Regions from separate parts of the Breznakia sp. PFB1-19 genome, predicted to be linked through region 2. Evidence: predicted binding sites of a transcription regulator. Region 2 holds the regulator's gene; each other region holds the start of a gene.
The links. The regulator HrcA, encoded in region 2, represses chaperone genes, less so after heat shock. The targets are predictions, from matches to a motif close to TTTTAGCACTNNNNNNNNNNNAGTGCTAAAA.

Region 1 (5,763 bases), on a different contig from region 2:
CTGAGTATAGTAAATCTCCATAGGATGGGAATGGCCAGTATTCTTTTGAACAGTTTTGTTCAATTTCATCGACCACTGCACGTAAGTCTACCATTTTTGCTAATACACTTTCACCATAGTATGTCGCATTTTTAATGTTATCGCTAATGCCGTTTGCGGCAACAATATCATCTGCTAATAACTCGGTTTTTGTGTATACTTCATGGATTAACTTGTTTAGTTTTTTAATCATAGCTTCTTCAGTAATGCAATCTAAATCAGCAACAATTGATTTTTTTACAGCGACAGTTTCACTTAAGTCCTTAATGTATTTTAAGACGGAAGGGATAATGTTTTTCTTTGCCATATTTACCATTGTTTCTGCTTCAATATTGATTGCTTTTGAGTATTCCTCAATTAATACATCCATACGAGCTTTCATTTCATTGACAGTATAGATATGATTTGAAGTAAAGAGTTCTACATTTTTAGCATCCATATAGTGAGGAAGTGCTTCATATGTAGTACGCAAGTTTAGTAAACCACGATTTTGTGCTTCAACTACCCAACTATCATCATATCCATTTCCATTAAAGATGATGCGTTTGTGTTTTGTGAATGTTTCTTTGATTAAATCATGTAAATCTTTTTGAAGATCACTAGATGCTTCTAAGCGGTCAGCAAATTCTTTAAATGCTTGTGCAACAATCGTATTTAACATGATGTTTGGACAAGAAATAGATAGTTGAGAACCAAGCATACGGAACTCGAATTTATTCCCTGTAAAGGCAAAAGGGGAAGTACGGTTACGATCCGTATTGTCTTTTTTAAATTCTGGTAGTGAGTCAACACCAATTTCAATCTTTCCAGCACTGTGGTTACATTGAGGTTTATCTTCAATGATACATTCAATGATGGCTTCTAAATCTGTACCTGTGAAAATAGAGATAATTGCAGGAGGTGCTTCTTGTGCCCCTAAACGGTGATCGTTTCCAGCACTTGCAACTGAGATTCGCAATAAATCTTGGTTTTCATCAACCGCTTTAACTAAAGCTGCAAGAACCAATAAAAATTGTGCGTTTTCTTCAGGTGTTGCACCTGGTTCTAATAAGTTTTCACCTTGGTCAGTAGCCATTGACCAGTTATTGTGTTTTCCTGAACCGTTAATACCTGCGAATGGTTTCTCATGAAGTAGACAAACAAGTCCATGACGAAGTGCCACTTTCTTCATAATTTCCATTGTTAGTTGGTTTTGGTCTGTAGCAACATTAGTAAGTGTGAAGATTGGTGCAAGCTCATGTTGCGCAGGAGCAACTTCGTTGTGTTGCGTTTTGGCAAGAACCCCAAGTTTCCATAATTCAACGTTTAAGTCATCCATAAAACGAGCAACTTTTGGTTTTAATACACCAAAGTAATGGTCATCAAGTTCTTGTGTTTTTGGGGGACGAGCTCCATATAGGGTGCGTCCTGTATAAATTAAATCTTTGCGTTTATCCCATAGATTTTTATCAATAAGGAAGTATTCTTGTTCAGCACCAACAGTTGTATTCACTCGTTTTACATCGGTTTTGCCAAAAAGTTTAAGAATACGTAACGCTTGACGATTTAGTAATTCTTGTGATTTCAGTAATGGTGTTTTCTTATCAAGTGATTCTCCATTGTATGACATGAATACACTCGGAATACAAAGAATTCCTTCTTTGATAAACACACATGAGGTTGGATCCCAACCCGTGTATCCACGAGCTTCATATGTATCACGTAGTCCACCATTTGGGAAACTTGAAGCATCTGGTTCACCTTTGATTAATTCCTTACCAGAAAATTCCATAATGATACTACCATCTCCACTAGGGGTAATGAATGCATCGTGTTTTTCTGCTGTAATTCCTGTCATTGGTTGGAACCAGTGTGTGTAATGCGTTGCACCATTTTCAATTGCCCAGTCTTTCATGGCAGTTGCAATCGTACTCGCACATTCTGGATCAAGCGGTTTTCCTTCTTCAATCGTTGCTTTATATTTCTTGTAAATGTCTTTAGGCAGTTTTGCCTTCATACAACGATCGTCGAAAACCTTCGATCCGAAAATCTCAGTAACGTTAGTTCTCATAGTTCTCCTCCTGAATAAACAAAAAGGGTGCCGTAGACAAAAATATATCTACAGCACCCTTGCTGTTACCATGAGTTTAATCAATAATTACGTATAAGTCAAGGTTAATTTGAATCTTTTTTACCAATATCACTTACTTTGATTGCAATGTAAAGTAATAACATCAATTGAATAACATCATAGATAAATTTGTACATGATAAACTCCTTTCCTTTACGCTTATGATTGTGTTTCTAAGACAAGTGTAGCACATACACATAAAAGAGTTAACCCTACAGGATTCCTTGATAGAAGTGCTATATGTAAAGTATATGTAAATTACATACAATTTTTAGTAATCTATTTTGCATAATGTAAAAAGTGTGATATGAATAGAAAGAGTTACAAGTATGAAATCTTTTATTGACAGGGATTTAGTTGTAAACTATAATCATAAAATAGATTTTGAAGAAGGAGTGTGACTATGGAGCTACAAGATATTTTGCAATACATTAAACAGCATCATGTGAAATTTGTGCGACTCGCTTTTTGCGACATTTTTGGAACCCTCAAAAATCTCTCAATTAATGCAGAAGACTTCGAAGATGCAACAACATTTGGAGTTAACTTGGATGCTTCTATAGTTAACGGTTTTATGAACTTCAAAAAAACGGATTTACTCTTGTTTCCAGATTTGGAAACCATGACAGTACTGCCTTGGCGCAGCAATCATGAGAAAGTTGTTCGTTTTTTTTGTGATATTCGTCATGTGGATCACCGTCCATTTGAAGGTGATGGTCGTTATATTTTAAAGCAAGCGATGGAAGCTTGTGAAGCCTATGGATATACACCACGAATTGGAATTGAAAGTGAGTTTTATGTTTTTAAAAATGATGAAGATGGGAAACCGACAAATCTTCCAGTCGATGATGCATCGTATTTAGATGTTACACCACTTGATAAGTGTGAAAACATTCGTCGTGATGTATGTTTGGCTCTTGGTGAAATGGGGGTAAAAACAACTCTTTCCTATCATGAAAAAGGTCCTGGACAAAATGTTATTATGTTTCAAAAAGACCATGCACTACCTAGTGCTGACAATTTTATCACCTTTAAAAATGCGGTAAAAAGCATTGCGTTGGTAAATGATTTGTATGCAAGTTTTATGCCACGCCCAATGGCAAATGAGGCTGGTAGTGGACTTCGTATTAAAGTGATTTTAAGTAAAAATGATCGTAATATTTTTGATGATGAATTTGAAGTTAATATTCAAGAACAAAGAAGTTTCATCGCTGGAATATTAAATCGAATTGATGATATGAGTGCGTTTTTAAATCCAATACATAATTCATATGAACGTCTAGGACGTGAAAAAGCACCAAAATATATAACGTGGTCAAAAGAAAATGAAAGTGAATTAATTCGTGTTAGTGAGAAAAATGATGAATATTCATTCATTACACTACGTTCACCTGATGCAGCATGCAATCCATATATCAGTTTTGCCTTATTGTTGTTTGCTGGAGTCGAAGGAATGAAAAATCATGAAGAACTTCATGAAAATACGAAAAGCCCAAGAATGCTACCAGGTAGTTTAAAAGAAGCAATTAAGAAACTAGAGACATCAGAGTTTATTAAAACGTATTTAAATGAGAAAACACTTGAGACATTTATTCGTGCCAAAAAAGAAGAAGTAGAACAATTTGATAAAGAAGCTTCTTTTGCCTTGGATCCGTACTTCCGCCTGATTTAGTAGGAGTGGATACAGTATGCCAAGTTGTTTAATTGTATCGAGTTTGGATAAAAGTTTAGATGCACTGACGAAACTTTTATCAAGTATCGATTTAAAGAAAATAGAATGTGTAAAAAGTGCAGCAGAAGCAAGAGTGGTTCTTGCAAAACAAGCATTTGATATGGTGTTGATCAATGCTCCATTATCAGATGAATTTGGACATGAATTGACATTACAAATTACAGAAAACTCTACAAGTGGTGTCCTTTTTCTGGTGAAAAATGAACTGGTTGATGAACTGAGTGGAAAACTAACAAGACATGGTGTTATGGTTATTGGAAAACCGTTGAATCGTCATATGTTTACACAAGCGGTTCGTATGGGATTATCCACACATCAACGCTTGTCACAAGCAGAAAAAGAGAATTTGCGATTACATGCCAAAGTGGAAAATTTAGAATTGATCAGTCGTGCAAAATACACACTGATGGAGTATTTGAATATGGGAGAAGCGCAAGCACATCGTTATATAGAAAAGAAAGCGATGGATGCTAGAATTTCCAAAGAAGAAGTTGCGAAAGATATATTAAAAACATATGGTTAGAAGGAGTTAAGATGAGAAAATACATATTTGTTACCGGTGGAGTAGTAAGTGGATTAGGTAAAGGGATAACCGCAGCAAGTTTAGGACGTATGTTGAAAGAACGTGGGTTGAAAGTCATCGCACAAAAGATGGATCCATATATCAATGTGGATTGTGGAACCATGTCACCATACCAACATGGGGAAGTGTTTGTTACCGATGATGGTGCTGAAACCGATTTGGATTTAGGACACTATGAACGTTTTATCGATGAAGATCTGAATCGATTTTCAAATCTAACAAGTGGAAAAGTGTATTGGAATGTATTAAACAAAGAACGTAAAGGTGAATACTTAGGAGATACAGTTCAAGTTATTCCACATATTACGCAAGAAATTAAAGATTTTATTTATGCTGTAGGTGATGAAGATGAAGCAGATATTGTCATCTCAGAAATTGGTGGAACAACAGGAGATATTGAATCGCAACCATTCTTGGAAGCAATTCGTCAAGTCGGTTTAGAAGTTGGACGTGAAAACGTATTATTTATTCACGTTACACTTGTTCCTTACATTAAAAGTAGTGGAGAACACAAAAGTAAACCAACCCAACATAGTGTAAAACAACTGCAAAGTTTAGGGATTTCACCAGACATCATCGTTTGTCGTGCAGATGAAGATTTAGAACCAAGTATCTTACAAAAGATTTCACTATTCTGTAATGTAAAGCAAGATTGTGTAATTCAAAATAAAACACTACCTGTGTTATATGAAGCACCATTAATGCTTGAAGAAGCAAACTTCTCGGATATTGTATGTCGTGAGTTACATTTAAAGACAAAGAAACCGGATGTAAGTGAATGGAAAAATCTAGTAAAACGTATTAAACACGTAAATAAAGAAGTGCATATCGCTTTAGTTGGTAAATATGTAAAACTACATGATGCCTATTTATCTGTTGTTGAAGCATTAAAACATGGTGGATATGAAAATGATGCGGATGTAAAAATTACATGGGTAGACAGTGAAGCACTAACGGATGAAAACTGCTCGAAATATTTCGAAGGTATGGATGGAATTATCTTACCTGGTGGCTTTGGTGGCCGTGGTATTGAAGGTATGATTGCAGCATGTCACTATGCACGTGTGAATAATATTCCATATTTTGGTATTTGTTTAGGAATGCAAATTGCATCCATTGAGTTTGCGCGTTACGGATTAGGCTTAATGGATGCAAATTCAAGTGAGTTTACACCTGCAGGAGCAAACAATGTAATTGACTTGATGGAAAGTCAAGTTGATGTAACATCTAAAGGTGGAACGATGCGTTTAGGTGCATATCCTTGTCATATCCAAGCAAATAGTATTTTACATAAAGCGT
Region 2 (5,763 bases):
TTTGCTCCATTTGAAAGGTATGGTAATAAGATTTGTGTTTGTGCCATACTTGATAAGTCTTTTTTCGCTTTTTCTGCAGCATCTTTTAAACGTTGCATTGCAAGTTGGTCACCTGATAAGTCAACTCCATTTTGTTTCTTGAAGTCTTCTAACATCCATTTAACGATCACATCATCAAAGTCATCTCCACCAAGCTTGTTGTCCCCAGCAGTTGATAATACTTCGAATGTTCCATCAGCCAATTCAAGGATTGATACGTCAAATGTACCTCCTCCTAAGTCATATACTAATACTTTTTGTTCTGTATCTGTTTTGTCGATACCGTAAGCAAGTGCTGCTGCTGTTGGTTCGTTGATAATACGTTCAACTTCTAATCCAGCAATTTTACCAGCATCTTTCGTTGCTTGACGTTGTGCATCATTGAAGTATGCAGGTACTGTAATAACTGCTTTTGTTACTTTTTCACCAAGGTAGTCTTCTGCATATCCTTTTAAGTATTGAAGGATCATTGCTGATACTTCTTGTGGTGTGTAATCTTTACCGTTTGCATGTTCTTTTTCATTTGTTCCCATCAAACGCTTAACACTTGAAATCGTGTCTTTATTTGTAACTACTTGACGTTTTGCAGCATCCCCAACAATTGTTTCACCATCTTTAAATGCTACTACTGAAGGTGTTGTTCTATTACCTTCTGGGTTTGTAATTACTTTAACATCGCTACCGTCCATTACGGCAACACATGAATTTGTCGTTCCTAAGTCAATTCCAATAATTTTACTCATAGTTCCTCCTATTGTTACTCACTAACTTTTACTAAACTTGCGCGAATTACGCGATCTTTTAACATATAACCTTTTTGAATTTCTTCAAGTACAATTCCAGGTTCTGCACCTTCTGCTTTTTCTGTTACTAAAGCTTGGTGTATATTTGGATCGAAAGGTTTATCTAAACATTCAATAGCTTTTACACCTTCATTTTCTAAAGCAATTTTGATTTGTTGATATACCATGTTAATACCATTCACATAGTTTTTAACATCTTCATCTTTTGCTTCAAATCCGATTGCCCTTTCAAGATTATCCATAACTGGTAAAATCTCTTGGGCAAAGCTTTGAATGCGATACTTTCTTAATGTGTCAGCATCATTTTGTAATCGTTTCTTTAGGTTTTCCGTGTCTGCATACGCTTTATAATACATATTTTGCGTTTTTGCAAGTTCTTCGCGTAACCCAATAATTTCTTCTTCTAATGCTTCTTCTTTTGATTTCTTTTTCTTAAAGAAACCTTTCTTTTCTTTCTTTTCGCCTTCTTCAAGTTCTTCATGCTCTTGAGTTTCTACTGCTTCTTCGTTATCTAACATTTCTTCTTGTTCGTTAGCTTCCGTCTCAAGAACTTCTTCTTCTTGAAGAGTTGCTTCCTCTTTGTTTAACTCTTCACTCATCGTTCCACTCCTATCTATCATTACGATATAAATCTCCGATTGCTTTTGCCATATATTCCATTAATGCAACAACTTTGTTGTATGGCATTCTTGTTGGACCTACAACCATAAGTTTTCCTTCTTCTTCATCATTAATTCGAATCGTACTTGAGACAACAGATACGTTCTCAAATGGAATGACTTGGTTATCATCATTCCCAATACGAATCGAAATATCTTCATTACTACTTCCCAGTTGACGCCAAACACTACTATCCTCTAAGAACTTCATCAGTTCACGAAGTTTTTCAATATCAGCAAATTCTGGTTGGTAAAGCATATTTGATGCACCTGAAGTATATACATTATCACTCGCAAATTTCACAAATGCGCTAACAAATGCTTGGAATAATACTTCATGACGAACCACTTGACTTGATAACAGTGGTCTAATTTCTTCTAGTTTACATGATAATTCATTAATTGGTGTTCCTGCTAAATGATCATTCAAAATATTGCAACATGTTTGAATATCATTTAAACTCACATTTTCATCAAAATGGAACATCTTATTTTCCGTGTGTCCTTGATCAGTAATAAATACACATACTGCACTTCTTTCATTAATTGGAAAAATTTGAATGTGTTGTAAGTTTTGTGAACTTGTTTCTGGACCAAGCACTACAGATGTTAAGTTAGTCATTTGCGAAAGTATATCACAACTTCGCTTTACGATTTCCTCAACACTATAATGACGTTCATGGAATACTTCACTTAATGCATTTTCAACATTACTATCTAATTCTTTTTCCATAAGATGCTCTACATAGAATCGATACCCTTTACTTGAAGGTACACGTCCACTTGATGTATGCGTCTTCTCTAATAATCCAAATTCTTCCAACGCAGCCATTTCATTACGAAGAGTTGCACTTGAAACTTTGATATTTAATAAGTTCATTAAATTTTTCGAACCAACCGGTTCTGCTGTCTTTGTGAACTCATCAACGATCGTTTTAAAGATTAATAATTGTCGATCTGTTAGTTGCATATGTACACCCTTTCTAGCACTCTTTACGAGCATCTGCTAATACTATATACCACCAAATTAGCACTGTCAAGTATAAAGTGCTAATTTTTTTGAATTATTTCATTTTCATCAATGTATACCCATTAGTAAAGATGATATGAGTGTATTCATATACGTAAAAATGGTAGAATATAGATATGAAAAAAAGAAAGAGGAAGACAAGTAGACAGCTGAAAATCATTCGCAGAAAACTATTACTGATAATGATTCTAAGTTGCTTAATTATTATTGGCTGTGTTGCAATTATCGCACTAAAAAACATCAGTGAAGACATGCTTGCACAATTTACAGAAGAGACTCGTACATCAACAAAAGGCGACGAATCACCAACCATAGAATCAAAAAGTGATTTACAAGAAAGTATCGCATATATTCTTGATGCATATGATTTTGATGACAAACAATTGTCGTATATATATTATGACCCTAAAGATGATGAGACCATTCAGGTCAACGAAGATGAAGAAATGCTAGCAGCAAGTACGTATAAGCTACCACTTGCTATGTACTATTACGACTTAATCGAGAAAGGTGTATATACAAAGGATACTGCCCTACCTTTTTATGAAGAAGCATATATGCCAGAGGAAGGCATTTCTACAATTTACACAATTGATGATCAAATTCCTTTATCCTATTTAATTAGACAAGCCATTGTGAATAGTGATAACTCCGCTTCATTAATTATGTTATATACAACTGGAGTCTTGGAAACCTATCAAGCTTTTTCTAACTATGGTGCAAAACAATACACACTTGAGGAAATCAACAACAATATAACTACTGCTAGAAGCAGTATGGAAGTACTAAAGTATCTTTATAGTCATCAAAATAAATATCAAGAGCTGATTGATTTATTAAAAATTGCCAGCCAAGGATATTTCTTACAAGCAGGAACTGCTGCTGAGCATTATGAAATCGCACACAAGTATGGAGAGTTTGCAGGTTATGTCAATGATTATGGAATCGTATATACAGAGGAACCATACTTGATTGCAATATTCACGGATGGTATAGTAGATTCACCAACGTTGATTGCCGATTTAAACGATGTCTTTTGCGCATATCATGAACAAAAATACAAATAAAGGAGTATATCATGCATATTAATTATTCACAGGTCAGCGAAGTGTACGCTGGAACTACCTTAAAAGATTCGAGTAAACTACAAGACAATAACCTTGCCTTACATACAACAGATGCTACAGATGAAGTAATTCAAAACCGTAAAGATTTTATGAAGGAAATCGATTTTGAATTAGAAAAATGTACATTTGCAAATCAAACACATAGTACAAATATTCATAAAGTTACTAAAGAAGATATCGGTGCTGGTGCTTACAGTGCAAAAGATGCCATTCCTGACTGTGATGCCTTGTATACAGATTTGCATAATGTTTTAATTGGTGTCTTTACCGCAGATTGTGTTCCTATTTTGATTCACGATCAAGACCAACATATCATTGCGGCTATTCATGCTGGATGGAAAGGTACTGTTGCAGGTATTACGAAAAAAATGTTACATACGCTTTTATATGAAGAAAACTGTGAAGCAAATGCATTACGTGTAATTATTGGACCATCAATTGATTTTACAAACTTTGAAGTTGGACAAGATGTTATTGATGAAGTACTTAAACTTGATTTTGATACATCTACTTATTACATGCCAAAAGGTAATGATAAATACTATTTAGATGTACGTGGTTTAAATTATCAAATGTTGCGAGATGCTGGTATCCCTGATACAAACATTATTATTCAACATGAAGATACATTTGAAGATAATGAAAATTTCTTTTCGTACCGTAGAAATAAGGATACTGGACGCAATTTAACCTTTATATTACAAAAGTAGGATCGTTTGACCCTACTTTTTCTTTATATCTTCATCTGCTTCTACTTCATAATCTTTCATTGGTGCATATGCACGATCCACATTTATCACTCCATAATTTGGAACTTCTCCTTGTGGTATTTTTGATTCTATTACGTCTATGATATCTTGACGCTTCATTTTACAATCAATTGGAACTTCAACATCAAATATAAAATTATTATGTGTCTTAGTTTTGACCACTCGAAAATCATGTAAGGAAAAGCGCGGATCAATATCATGCATAACTTTCTCCATCTCTTTACGCATTTGATTTGTATAAGGATCATCAATATCAATTGGATCCATGTGAATAACAAGATGAATGTTATCTTGTACAAGAAAGTCGTTTTCAATATCATCGATTGTAGAATGTGCTTCCATCATATCTTCTTTACTGCTAATTTCAACATGGATGGTCACAAAAGTTTGATCGGGTCCATAACTATGTACAATCATCTCATGTACGCCTAGTACGCCAGGATACGATAATATTTTTGCGGCAACTTTCTTTGTGAAATCAACGCTTGGTGCTTCCCCAATTAATTTTGTGAAGGTTTCACTTACAATTCCCCATCCAGCTTTTAAGACAAATAAAGCGACGATAACTCCTAAAAATCCATCCAATTGTATCGCAAAGACATGCGAGATAAGAAGTCCTATTAAGACAACACTTGTTCCTAATACATCACTAAAACTATCCACTGCAGTTGCTTGCATCACAGTTGAGTCAATGCGCTTTCCATATGCATGGTTATAAGCATACATATAAATTTTTACAACTATAGATATAATTAGTACAACAACCATCGGTATAGTTACAACAACATTCTTTGGATGAATAATATCTGTAACTGATGAGAATACAAGTTGCATCCCAAAAAACAAAATGATAAATGCAATAATCATAGAAAATATATATTCTAAACGTTCGTGACCAAAAGGATGTTCTTTATCTGCTGGCTGAGCAGCAAAGATAAAACTAATAAGCGATAGAATTGAACTACCTGCATCGCTTAAGTTATTAAACGCATCCGCTTGTATTGACACACTATGAAAAAGTAATCCAATGGTAAGTTTACTTGTAAATAAAATCATATTCCAAAATATACCATAGATACTTGCAAGTCGTCCATATGCAGAACGCACTTTTCCATCTTTGAAGTTTTTATAATCTTTAATAAATAATTTTGCTAATACACCCATAAGCGCTCCTTAATCATTTACCCATTATACTATGAATTCATTTCATTTCCTAGTCGCTAACAACATGGGTATCTATGTGTACAAACCTAGTAATGATTGATAAAATACAATTGTACTTATAAAACAGGAAAGGATTCATTTATGTATATAAAAGATCAAAAAGAAATTTGG
Region 3 (5,763 bases), on a different contig from region 2:
TACTATAGTGTAGATACGCAAACCATTCTTGACCACGATACAGAATATCTAAAAATCATCTCTTTACAAGATGATGTCGATAGTTTAAATCAAATGGTTGATGAAGTGGAGAAGATTGAAGGCATCCGTTTGTATCGTTATCCTGACTACTTTGAATGCTCAAGTATTGAGACTAGTAAAGGGTTGGCAATTAAAGCGGTATGTAAGGATATAGGAATTGATTTATCTGATGTAGTTTGTATTGGTGACAATTTCAATGATTTACCAATGTTTGAAGTTGCAGGTTTAAGTGTCGCAATGAAAAATGCACCAGATGCAGTAAAAGAAAAAGTTGATGTAGTTACTTTATCAAATGATGATAGTGGAGTTGCTTATGCAATTGAAAACTATGTACTGAAGGAGCAAGAATGAAATATCCAGTATTAGAAATGGACAGAGTTCCACATGGATTTAAAAGTAGTGAACTGTCGTATGTTGTTAGTTTTGATTTTGATGATGTAAACAATTTTGCAAGTGATGATTTACATAAGAAATATGTATCCTATATTCAACGCGAAGTACACGGTTTAGTGGAGAACATGCATGTCATGTATCGTCCTGAAGTTGTTAAGATTAATGGACAATACTTTGTGTTATTAAAAGATAATATGGATATGTATAAAATCACAGAGACAATTAAAAAAATCTTAGGTGAAATTGATCGATACACAGAAGGTAAAGTAGAAGTAAAAGCACATGTCTTAATGGCAATGCTCCTACAAAAAGGAAAAGATGTAAGTTTCTTTAAAACAAAGAAAGTAGGAGATCCTATTTTAGAATCCGCAGAATACATGAATAGTGTAATCAGTGAGAAAAAAGACTTTGATCCATCAGAGTTAAGTTATGTTACTCCTTGGGAAGAATTTGTTATGTTAGATGAGAAAAGAAACCAAGAGGCGAAAGAGAAATAGAAAACGGGAACATCAGCAGGTGTTCCTTTTTATATCTTCTATAAAATTGCATTTGTTTGAGTCGCTATAAATAAAGGTCCATGATACGCTTTGATTAGGAAGAAATAGAAAAAGGGTGAGGATCGAAATGAAATCTTTAAAACGGGATATTCTTTGTGTTTTGACATTGTCATTGCCAATTATTGTAGAAAATATCCTACAAACATTGCTCGGAACAGCGGACACTTATTTTGCAGGTCAATTAAATGATATTGCAATTGCAGGAGTAAGTGTTACCAATTTGATGATGAATATTTTCATCGCGTTTTTTACTGCGATAAGTGTTGGGACAAGTACCATTGTCTCAAGATATTTTGGTCGTAAAGATTATAAAAATACCAATAAAGCAATTACACAATCCATTGATATTGGACTTGTCTTTGGCTTGGTAGTTGGTGTTATTTGTTTTGTGTTTGCACGACCGATTTTACGAATTTCAGGGATTGAAGCAAGTGTGGTTGATTATGTACTACCATACTTCTTGATTGTGACTGTACCTGCAGTTTTTTTGTGTTTACAACTTATATTATCAAGTTGCTTTCGTTCGATTAAAGATACACGAACACCAATGTTTGCAACCGGTATTTCCAATGTGATTAATATTGGGTTAAACGCACTATTTATTAAAATGGGAATGGGCGTATTTGGTTTAGGTTTAGCTACAACGATTGCTCGTGCAATTGGTGTAGGACTCCTATTTTTCAAATTAAAAAGACATGATGCAGATATTGCATTTACATTTAAAGAATTTAAAGTGCATAAAAAAATACTGACATCGATTTTATATGTTGGAATTCCTGCTGGTGTAGAAAAGCTGATTATGCGAATTGGCCAATTACTATATAATGGGATGATTATCTCAATTGGAATGTCTGCATATGTTGCGCATAGTGTAGCAGGTACAATTGAAAGTTATGCCTATATTCCTGCAATGGGATTTGGACTAGCAGTTGCAACATTAGTAGGTACATCATTAGGTGAACGAAATCCAAAAAAGGCAATGCATCTTACACATATCAGTTATGTGATATCTGTAGTTTGTATGAGTGTCATTGGTATTGTATTTTACGTTTTTGCACCACAATTAGCTGCATTATTTACATCGACTGCAGAAGTACAACATATGGTAGTTGATGTATTGCGACTTATTGCTTTTTTCCAACCATTCTCTGCACTGGTTCAAATCATCACAAATGCCTTACAAGGGGCTGGAGACACAAAGTTTCCAATGTATGCAACCTTGGTTGGTATTTGGGGGATTCGCCTAGGTGTAGGGTATATACTAGCTGTATATGCGAATTTAGGATTGGTTGGTGTTTGGTCTGCGTATGCTTTAGATATTACACTGCGTGGTATTGTCTTGTTTATACGTTTTTATCGTGGAAAATGGAAAACGATAAAAGTAATCGCAACCTCATAAAATATTTCAGCTTGGACTATATATAGTGTAATATTCAATGCTATACTATGAATATGCACAAGGTAAAAGTAAAAGGAATCTTATCTGCAAGAAATGGAATGAATCTATATCGTGGCTGTAGTCATGGCTGTATTTATTGCGACTCACGCAGCAAGTGTTATCATATAGACCATGACTTTGAAGATATTGAAGTAAAAGAAAACGGAATAGAATTACTCGAACAAAAACTAAAAAGTAAACGCAAAAAAGGAATGATTGGTACAGGTTCAATGAGTGATCCATATATTCCTATAGAGATGCATTTTCAGTATGTTCGTAAGGCAATGCAACTTGCTTACGACTATGGGTTTGGGTTTACCATGATTACGAAGAGTAATCGAGTATTACGTGATCTTGATTTACTTCAAAAACTGCATCAGAAAACACGTGCAGTTGTACAAATGACACTGACGACCTATGATGAAGCAATTTGTAAAATCGTCGAACCGAATGTGAGTACAACAAAAGAGCGCGTAGAGGCATTGTATACGCTTCGTGATGCAGGTATTCCCACTGTTGTATGGCTAGGACCTATATTACCTTTTATTAATGATTCCAAAAAAAACTTAATTGGAATTTTAGATTACTGTATCAAAGCTAAGGTCAAAGGCATCGTTTGTTTTGAAATGGGAATGACCTTACGAGAAGGAAACCGTGAGTATTATTATGAAAAACTCGATGCATATTTTCCTGGTATGAAAGAGCGATACATTCGAACGTATGGAAATAATTATGAAGTGCGTTCACCAAACCACAAAGAATTGATGCAACTTTTTAAACAGACATGTAAAGCACATGGAATACTCTATGATCTACACGAAGTCTTTGGATTTGTAAATCAATTTGATGTTGCACCGGAAGTCGAACAATTATCATTATTCTAAACATTGACAACCCACACTGGGGTTGTTTTTGAACATTTCGTGAATTCTCATAAATTTAGCACTTAAATGTTGACAGTGCTAAATAAAATGATTACAATACTATTAGCACTTATTTAGGTAGAGTGCCAGGAGGTATAGAAATGGCAAAAAAGAAGGCGTTTAAAGCAGAGTCCAAACGACTCATGGATTTAATGATTAACTCTATTTATACACATAAAGAAATATTCTTACGTGAACTTATCTCTAATGCATCTGATGCAATTGATAAACTGTATTACAAAGCATTAAAAGAAAACTTATCAGATGTGAAGAAAGAAGATTTCAAAATCGAACTTTCTGTAGATAAAGAAAACCGTACATTAACGATTCGTGATAATGGTATTGGTATGAGTAAAGAAGAACTGGAAAATAACTTAGGTACCATTGCAAAATCAGGATCATTTGATTTTAAAGCAGAACACGACAAAGAAGAAGAAATCGATATCATCGGACAATTTGGGGTAGGGTTCTATTCAGCATTTATGGTTGCAGATAAAGTAGAAGTTATCTCAAAACAATACGGTAGTGATGATGCATATCGTTGGTATAGTGAAAACAGTGATGGATATGAAATCATCAATTATGGAAAAGATGGATATGGTACAGAAATTACATTATTCTTAAAACCAAATACAGATGATGAAAACTACGATGAATATCTAGAAACATATACAATTGAACGATTAATCAAAAAATACTCTGATTATATTCGTTATCCGATTATGATGCAAGTAACAGAGGAAAAGAAAAAAGAAGATAGTGATGAAGTAGAAACTGTAGTTGAAGATAAAACACTAAACTCAATGGTTCCAATTTGGAAACGTAGTAAAAGTGAAATCAGTGAAGAAGAATATGACAACTTCTACATGGATAAATTCCAAGACTACAACAAGCCACTAGAAGTCATTCACACAAGTGTGGAAGGAACGGTTTCTTACGATGCATTGTTGTTTATTCCAAGTAAACCACCAATGAACTACTATTCAAATGATTATGAAAAAGGATTGCAGTTATATTCGTCTGGTGTATTCATTATGGATAAGGCAAGTGAACTGATTCCTGAACACTTTAGATTTGTTAGAGGATTGGTGGACTCTCAAGATTTATCATTGAATATCTCAAGAGAAATGTTGCAACATGATCGTCAATTGCGTGCAATTGCTTCACGTATTGAAAAGAAAATTAAAAGTGAACTATTAAAAATGCTTCGTACAGAACGTGAAAAATATGAAGAGTTCTGGAGTGCATTTGGTACACAAATCAAATATGGGGTATACGCAGATTTTGGTTCACACAAAGAATTACTACAAGATCTATTGATGTTCTATTCATCTAAAGAAAAGAAACTAGTTACATTAGATGAATATGCAAATCGAATGAAAGAAGATCAAAAAGAAATTTACTATATCAGTGGTGATGACGTAGATAGCATTGATAAAATGCCACAAGTTGAACTACTTAAAAATAAAGAATATGAAGTCTTATATTTGAGTGATGATGTGGATGAATTTGCACTACAAATGATGCAAAACTTCAAGGAAAAAACATTCAAGAACATTGCACAAGGTGACTTAGATTTAGCTGATGAAGATGAAAAGAAAAAGCTTGAAGAAGAAAGTAAAGAAAACAAAGACTTACTTGAAGCTTTACAAGATGCATTGAAAGAACAAGTTTCAGAAGTAAAACTATCTGCTCGTTTGGTATCACACCCTGTTGTATTAAGTGCAGCTGAAGGTATGTCTTTTGAAATGGAAAAAGTGTTGAGTCAAATGCCTGAAGGAAATCCAATGGGTATGAAAGCAACAAAGATTCTAGAAATTAATCCAAACCATGAACTATTTAAAGCATTGCAAAATGTATATGCGAAAAATAAAGATGAAATTGCAGACTATGCAAGCATTCTATATGATCAAGCATTGTTGATGGAAGGTTTCAAAATCGAAGATCCAATTGCATATGCTGATAAAATAGCAAGACTGATTGTAAAAGCAAATGTGTAAGAAATTGCCACGTTCGTGGCTTTTTTTTCGACTTATAGAGTGTGCTATAATGGTTTGAGAAAGAGGATTGTGTATGGGGTTACTAAGAAAAAAGAAAAAACAAGAACCAGTAATTACTGAGGAAGTCATGCTTCCAAAACATGTGTTGGAATCTTTAGAGGTAGAAGAAGGTGAACATGCTTTCGTTTTAGTTGAAGGAAATAAACTACGGATTGCACCTAAAAACAAACAAAAAAGTGCACCGATAAGACAAATGATATGGGTATTATTAATATGTGTTCTTGTGACTGTTGGTTTCTACTATGCGTTTAAAGATGCAAATCAAGTGTCTTTTGTTGGCGAACAATCGATTGCGAGTGCAACTTTGCTGGTTGGAAGTTTATGTGGAATTA

Region 1: a site for HrcA is predicted at 2,419-2,449, ahead of M2098_RS06340 (glutamine synthetase family protein). Genes of this name have one in related genera too.
Region 3: a site for HrcA is predicted at 3,386-3,416, ahead of htpG (molecular chaperone HtpG). Genes of this name have one in related genera too.

The regions. Positions count from the first base shown of each region.
Region 1 is NZ_JARXXJ010000010.1:36,834-42,596, reverse strand. Features, by position in the region: gene M2098_RS06345 (glutamine synthetase III) at 1-2,089, opposite strand, end outside; gene M2098_RS06340 (glutamine synthetase family protein) at 2,553-3,821, shown strand; gene M2098_RS06335 (ANTAR domain-containing protein) at 3,838-4,404, shown strand; gene M2098_RS06330 (CTP synthase) at 4,416-5,763, shown strand, end outside.
Region 2 is NZ_JARXXJ010000014.1:40,343-46,105, forward strand. Features, by position in the region: gene dnaK (molecular chaperone DnaK) at 1-782, opposite strand, end outside; gene grpE (nucleotide exchange factor GrpE) at 797-1,441, opposite strand; gene hrcA (heat-inducible transcriptional repressor HrcA) at 1,452-2,471, opposite strand; gene M2098_RS07840 (serine hydrolase) at 2,648-3,598, shown strand; gene pgeF (peptidoglycan editing factor PgeF) at 3,610-4,368, shown strand; gene M2098_RS07850 (cation diffusion facilitator family transporter) at 4,381-5,592, opposite strand; gene M2098_RS07855 (helicase HerA-like domain-containing protein) at 5,734-5,763, shown strand, end outside.
Region 3 is NZ_JARXXJ010000026.1:6,566-12,328, forward strand. Features, by position in the region: gene M2098_RS10075 (HAD family hydrolase) at 1-411, shown strand, start outside; gene M2098_RS10080 (hypothetical protein) at 408-950, shown strand; gene M2098_RS10085 (MATE family efflux transporter) at 1,078-2,409, shown strand; gene M2098_RS10090 (radical SAM protein) at 2,457-3,332, shown strand; gene htpG (molecular chaperone HtpG) at 3,473-5,371, shown strand; gene M2098_RS10100 (DUF998 domain-containing protein) at 5,445-5,763, shown strand, end outside.